One region of the Streptomyces sp. NPDC054847 genome, then DNA from elsewhere that is predicted to be linked to it. Evidence: riboswitches for the same ligand, from Rfam matches in the RefSeq annotation. Region 1 holds a riboswitch; the other holds the start of a gene.
The links. A riboswitch is a leader RNA that binds a small molecule or an ion and turns the genes downstream of it on or off. The one in region 1 is predicted to bind cobalamin.

Region 1 (3,396 bases):
ACGCGATGGCGACGACCATCTCGACCGGCGCTCTGAAGCCCAAAACCGCGGTGGCCATGTCCGCCGTTCTGAACCTCGTCGGTGCTTTTCTCTCCGTGGAGGTCGCCAAGACGATCTCCAGTGGACTGGTCGACGAATCAGGCATCACACCTGAAGTCATCTTCGCGGCGCTCGTCGGCGCCATCCTGTGGAACCTGGCCACCTGGCTGGTGGGCCTGCCGTCCAGCTCGTCGCACGCCCTCATGGGCGGCCTGATCGGCGCCACGGTCGCCTCGGTCGGCTTCGGCGGCGTCAACGGCGGCGTGGTCGTCACCAAGGTCCTGATCCCGGCCGTCGCCGCGCCGCTCGTCGCCGGCCTCGCCGCGATGCTGGCGGCCCGGCTGACGTACAAGATCGGCAAGAAGACGGACCCGAAGGCCACGGCGAAGGGCTACCGCGCCGGGCAGATCGCCTCCGCGGGCCTGGTCTCCCTGGCGCACGGCACCAACGACGCCCAGAAGACGATGGGCATCATCACGCTGGCCCTCGTGGCCGGCAACGTGGTCGCCCCCGGTTCCAACCCTCCGATGTGGGTCATCGTCTCCGCCGGTGTGGCCATCGCGCTCGGCACCTACCTCGGCGGCTGGCGCATCATCCGCACCATGGGCAAGGGCCTCACCGACCTCCAGCCGCAGCAGGGCTTCGCCGCCCAGACCAGCGCGGCCAGCGTGATCCTCGCCTCCTCCAACCTCGGCTTCTCCCTGTCGACGACGCACTCGTGCTCCGGTGCCGTCATGGGTGCCGGGCTCGGCCGCAAGGGCGGTGTGGTCCGCTGGTCCACCGCCACCCGGATGTTCGTGGCCTGGGGTCTGACCCTGCCGGCCGCCGGTCTCGTCGCGGCGGCTTCCGAGTACGTCACCAAGCAGGGTGACTGGGGTGTCGCGGCCGTCGCCGTCTTCCTCGTCGCCTCCTGCGTCGCGATCTGGTTCATCTCGCGCCGTCAGGTCGTCGACCACACCAACGTCAACGACGTCGAGGAGGAGCCCGCGGGCGTCGTCACGACCGCCATCGCGGCCGTCACCCCGCCGCCCGCCGGTGACCTGAAGGCCACCATCGCGGCCCCGGCCGAACCCGAGACCGAGTCGCCCCGCCCGGCCACGGTGTAAGGAAGTAACGGAATGAAGATCGACTGGACTGCTCTCGGCTCCGTTTTCGGCGTGAGCCTCGTCGCCACCGTCGCGCTGGTGGGACTCTTCACCCTGGGCATCGTGGGCCTCACCAAGCAGGAGGCGGCCGCCCGGGCCGGAGGCTCCGGCGCACTGGCCCGCACCGGCGCGTACGCCTGTTTCGCGCTCTGCGCGGCGGCCGTGTCCTACGGGATCTACCTCATCGTCGTCTGACGACCGCACCGCCCTTCGACGGCCGGGCCGCGAGCACCCCCGGGTGTTCGCGGCCCGGGCGTCGTGTGTCCGCCCGTGTGGGGCTCGGCACACTGTCCCGCCGCAGGTCAAGGGTGAGTTGACGGGCGTTCGCGGGCGTGGTGGACTGCCGGGGCCAACAACGGCGGCAGAAGAGGAAGTCCGGTGCGAATCCGGCGCGGTCCCGCCACTGTCACCCGGGATGAACGGTCCCGGGGAGCCAGGAACTCTCACCGCCGGTCACGTCGAACCAGGGCGCGGACCCTGAGTGAGGACTTTTCGCATGCCCGGCCGCGGTACAGCCCTGTCCGTCGGACACCACCCCTGGGATCGCTGATCCCATGCGTGCCGACCGAGTCTTCGTGTACGGCGCCGCCGCCGGCCTCGCCGGCGACCTGCTCCTCGGCGATCCCCGCCGCGGGCATCCGGTCGCCGCGTTCGGACGGGCCGCGAGCGCCGTCGAGCGTGTCCTCTGGCGTGACCACCGCGGCCGGGGCGCCCTGCACACCGCTGTGTGCGCCGGTGGCGCCGTCGCGGCCGCCGCGCTGGCCTCCCGGGCCGTACGCCGCTCCCCCGCCGCGTCCCTCGCCCTGACCGCCGCCGCCACCTGGGCGGTCGTCGGCGGTACGACCCTGGGGCGGGAGGCCACGGCCATCGGCGACGCGCTGGCCGCAGGCGACGTCGAAGCGGCCCGCGAGCGGCTGCCCCACCTCTGCGGACGCGACCCGCAGGCCCTGGACGAGCAGCAGATCGCCCGCGCCGTCGTCGAGTCCGTCGCGGAGAACACCTCCGACGCGGTCGTCGGAGCCCTGGTGTGGGGGGCGCTGGCGGGCGTGCCCGGGCTGGTCGGCTTCCGGGCGGTGAACACCCTGGACGCGATGGTCGGCCACAAGTCCCCCCGCTACCTGCGGTACGGCTGGGCGTCGGCCCGCCTGGACGACGTCGCCGGATGGCCCGGCGCCCGGCTGACCGCGGCCCTGGCGGCCGTCTGCGGCCCGGACCGGCGCGGAGCCGTACGGGCCTGGCGCGCGGACGCGGCCAAGCACCCCAGCCCCAACGCGGGCCCTGTGGAGGCGTCGTTCGCGGGCGCCCTGGGCGTGCGGCTGGGCGGATCCCTCTCGTACGGCGGGCGGGTTGAGCACCGGCCGGTGCTCAACGAGGCCGGGCGCGCGGTGGAGTTCGGTGACATCGGACGGGCGGTGCGGCTCTCGCGCCGGGTCGGCCTGCTGACCCTCGCCGTCTGCGCGGCGGGGCGGGTGCTGCGGCAGGGCCGCGGCGGAGGGAGGCCGGCATGACCGGTGGGGGGCTGCTCGTCGCCGGGACCACCTCGGACGCGGGCAAGAGTGTCGTGACCGCCGGGATCTGCCGGTGGCTGGTGCGCCAGGGCGTGAAGGTCGCGCCGTTCAAGGGGCAGAACATGTCCCTGAATTCGTTCGTGACGCGCGAGGGCGCGGAGATCGGGCGGGCGCAGGCCATGCAGGCGCAGGCCGCACGGGTGGAGCCGACCGCGCTGATGAATCCCGTCCTCCTCAAGCCGGGCAGCGACCGTTCCAGCCAGGTGGTGCTGATGGGCCGGCCGGTCGGCGAGCTGAGCGCCAAGGGGTACCACGGCGGCCGGCAGCGGGAGCTGTTCGAACCGGTGATGGCGTGCCTGGAGGAGTTGCGGGGCACGTATGACGCCGTGATCTGCGAGGGGGCGGGCAGTCCCGCCGAGATCAACCTGCGCCGCACGGACATCGTCAACATGGGCATCGCACGGGCCGCCAGGCTGCCGGTGCTCGTGGTCGGGGACATCGACAGGGGCGGTGTCTTCGCCCAGTTCTTCGGTACGACGGCGCTGCTGAGCCCCGAGGACCAGGCCCTTGTGGCGGGCTACCTGGTCAACAAGTTCCGCGGTGACGTGTCGCTGCTGGAGCCGGGGCTCGAGATGCTGCTCGGGCTGACCGGGCGGCGGACGTTCGGGGTGCTGCCGTACGCGCACGGGCTCGGTATCGACGAG
Region 2 (3,396 bases), on a different contig from region 1:
GTACCAGGCCGACGAAGCCGATGGCGCCCGCCGAGCTGACCAGGGCGGCCGTGAGCAGGGCGGTGACGCACAGCAGCAGGAGTCGGGCGCGGCCGACGTTCACGCCCAGGGTGGCCGCCGCGTCCTGCCCGAAGGCGAACGCATCCAGGGTCCTCGCGTGACCCAGGCAGACGGCCAGAGCGGCCCCCAGGGCGGCGAGGCACAGCCACACGTCGGTCCAGCCCGCCCCGCTCAGCGAGCCGAGCAGCCAGAACAGCACGCCGCGGGTGGTCTCCGCGTCGGCGGACGTGACGACGACGAACGAGGTGAGCGCGGAGAACAACTGCATCGCCGCGACGCCGGACAGCACGACCCGGTCGGTGGTGCCGCCAAGGGTGTGGCTCAACAGAAGCATCGCGGCGAACGAGCACAGAGCACCGGTGAAGGCCCCTGCGGAGACGGACAGCACCCCGCCGCCGACACCCAGGACGACCACGGCGACGGCACCGGTGGAGGCTCCGGAAGAGACGCCCAGGACGAAGGGATCGGCGAGCGGGTTGCGCAGCAACGACTGCATCACCGCCCCGCACAGCGCGAGTCCCGCGCCGCACACGGCCGCCAGAAGCGTGCGCGGGAGGCGGAGGTTCCACACGATGCCGTCACGGATCGGGGTGAGACCCGAGACGTCGCCCCTCAGGTGCGAGGCGACGACGGACCAGACGTCACGGACGCCGATGTCCGCCGGCCCGATGGTGATGGCGAGGGCGACGGACATCGCCAGCGCGGTGAACCCGGCCGCTCCGCGCAGCAGCGCGGAGGTCACTTCGCGAGGCCGAACCGGCGCAGCGCGTCGGCCACTTGCTCGACGCCCTCCACCGTGCGGATCGTCGGGTTCATGGCCTGTCCGCTGAGCAGGACGTACCGCTTGTGGCGTACGGCGTCCATGTTCCGTGTGACCGGATCGGTCTCAAGGAACCGGATCTTGTTCGCGGCGCTCTCCGCGGTCTGCGACTTGCGGGTCAGGTCGCCGATCACCAGGACGTCCGGGTCGCGGTCCGCGACCGTCTCCCAGTTGATCTGCGGCCATTCCTCCGTGGTGTCGTCGAAGACGTTCTTCGCACCGGTCTCACGGGTGATGACGCCGGGAGCGCCGCAGCATCCCGCCATGTACGGGGACTCGGCGTTGGCGAACCAGTACATCAACGTGACGTCGGAGGCGTCGAGTCCCGCGGTGGCCTTGCGCACGCGGGCCTCGAGTTCCGCGACCAGCTCGTCGCCGCGTTCCTCGACGCCGAACACGCGGGCGAGGTCACGTACTTCACCGTGGACGGTGTCCATCGTCAGCGCGCTGGTGCGAACGCCGTCCCCGTCACCACTGTTGTCCTTGCCCACGCAGTCCGACGGCGAGAGGTATGTCGGCACGCCGAGCTCCTCGAACTGCTCGCGCGTGGCCACACCGCCCTTGCCGAGGGTGGAGGCGAACGAGGCGGTGACGAAGTCGGGTTCGGCGGCGAGGACCTTCTCGAAGGACGGGTTGTTCTCCGCGAGACGCTCCACGCCGGCGGCGGGCTTCTCCAGGCCCTTCATGACGGGGTCGGTTCAGGTGGCCGTCCCGGCCATCCGGTCGGCGAGGCCCAGAGCGAGCAGGATCTCGGTGGTGCCCTGGTTCAGGGAGACGGCGCGCTGTGGACCGTCTCCCTGGATCTCCACCTTCTTCCCGCAGTTCTCGATGACCCGCGCACCGGCCTGCGGAGCGGAAGAAGGACGGGGCGAGGTACCGCACCCGGTCAGCAGCAGCATTCCACTGAGGAGCACGGCGGACGAAGCGGTCGGGCGGTTGAAGGGCACAGCGTCGTTCCTAGCGTCGAGGGCCCATGCGCGGGGCCCGTCCCTACGGTGTGCCAGCAGGTCTTCGGACTCGGGGTCAACCGGACGAGGCGCCTTCCCGGGCCGGTGTCCCGGCCCAGTGGCTGTGTGCCACGCCCGTCGCCCTCACCGCTGCGCGTCAGCTCCGGATTCGCACCGGATTCCCTGACTCACGTACACGCACGTACGGAGTTCGACTGGCTCGCGGAAGCTACCACAGGGGTCGAAGTCCGGGCCGTCCACGGGGGTGTGGGGCGCCGGTCGCCCGGAGCGTGTGAACTCGGCCGGTTTCGGCCTTGTGTCCAAGGACCGAGACCCTCGTACTGGCGGCCCTGCTCGTCGGCGCGGCGCTCGCCCTGGCCGGGACACTCGTCCAGTCGGTGACCCGCAACCCCCTTGCGGAGCCCGGTGTCCTGGGCGTCTCCGGTGGTGCCGCCCTTGGCGCCGTGCTCCTCGTGACGACGGTGCCCCTGGCCGGATCATGGAGCGTCGCCGGGGCGGCGTTCGCCGGCGCCGCGGTCAGCTCCCTCGTCGTCTTCGGACTCGCGGCGCGAGGCGGATTCCAGCAGAACCGGCTCGTTCTCGTCGGTTTCGGAGTCGCCACGGGGACAGCGGCGCTGATCAGTCTCCTCATCGTCCTCACCGACCCGTTCAACGCCACCAAGGCGCTCACCTGGCTGTCCGGATCGACCTTTGGGCGCACGCTGCCCGATGTCGCGCCGCTCGCCGTCGTGCTCGCCGTGGGTGCGGCCTTCGCGGTGACGCGCCGCACGGAAATCGACCCATGTCGCTCGACGAGGACACGCCGAGACTCCTCGGCATCGGCCTGTCACGGGGGCGGCTCGGCTTCCTCGTCCTCAGCGTCCTGCTCAGCGCCACCGCAGTGGCCGCCGCCGGCACGATCGGCTTCGTGGGGCTCGTGGCACCGCACGCGGCCCGTGCCCTCGTCGGCCGGCAGCACGTACGGGTGGTGCCGGTCGCGGTGCTCCTCGGCGCCGTGCTCGTCTGCACCGCCGACCTGGTGGGCCGCACGGTGATCGCACCGGCCCAGCTCGGCGCCGGCCTGATGACCGCCGCGATCGGGACTCCGTACTTCCTCCATCTGCTCGTACGCAGCCGCTAGCGCGAGCGCCGCCGTTCGACGGACCGCGGGTCCGGTCAGCAGAGCCGGCACCCCATGGTGCAACCCCTGGGTTGCACGTCAAAGTCTGATGTGCAACTCTGGGGTTGCACTGATGATGGAAGCGAACAAGGAGTCCCCTCATGAGCGAGGACCGGATCGAAAGCGAAACCCTCATCGCAGCGCCGCTGGAGCGGGTCTGGTCGCTGGTCGCGCAGCCCGGGTTCTGGGTAGCCGACAAGGCGAGCCTGCCCGGCACCGTGGCCAGGGAAGGCGAGTCGATGGTGGCCAAGAACTCCGAGCACGGCGACTTCCCCGTGCGGGTGGAGAAGGTCGAGCCGCCCACGTACCTGGCGTACCGCTGGACCAGCGCGTTCCCCGGAGAGGAACTGCGTGAGGACAACAGCACCCTCGTGGAGTTCACGTTGACC

Region 2: another riboswitch for cobalamin. It lies ahead of ACWGH4_RS18195 (ABC transporter substrate-binding protein); the one in region 1 lies ahead of ACWGH4_RS03295 (cobalamin biosynthesis protein).

The regions. Positions count from the first base shown of each region.
Region 1 is NZ_JBSGZJ010000013.1:27,882-31,277, forward strand. It holds gene ACWGH4_RS03285 (anion permease) at 1-1,145, shown strand, start outside; gene ACWGH4_RS03290 (hypothetical protein) at 1,158-1,379, shown strand; cobalamin riboswitch at 1,504-1,649, shown strand; gene ACWGH4_RS03295 (cobalamin biosynthesis protein) at 1,739-2,692, shown strand; gene ACWGH4_RS03300 (cobyric acid synthase) at 2,689-3,396, shown strand, end outside.
Region 2 is NZ_JBSGZJ010000165.1:2,104-5,499, reverse strand. It holds gene ACWGH4_RS18200 (iron chelate uptake ABC transporter family permease subunit) at 1-754, opposite strand, end outside; partial or broken gene ACWGH4_RS18195 (ABC transporter substrate-binding protein) at 799-1,779, opposite strand; cobalamin riboswitch at 1,866-2,062, opposite strand; partial or broken gene ACWGH4_RS18190 (iron chelate uptake ABC transporter family permease subunit) at 2,166-2,968, shown strand; gene ACWGH4_RS18185 (SRPBCC domain-containing protein) at 3,109-3,396, shown strand, end outside.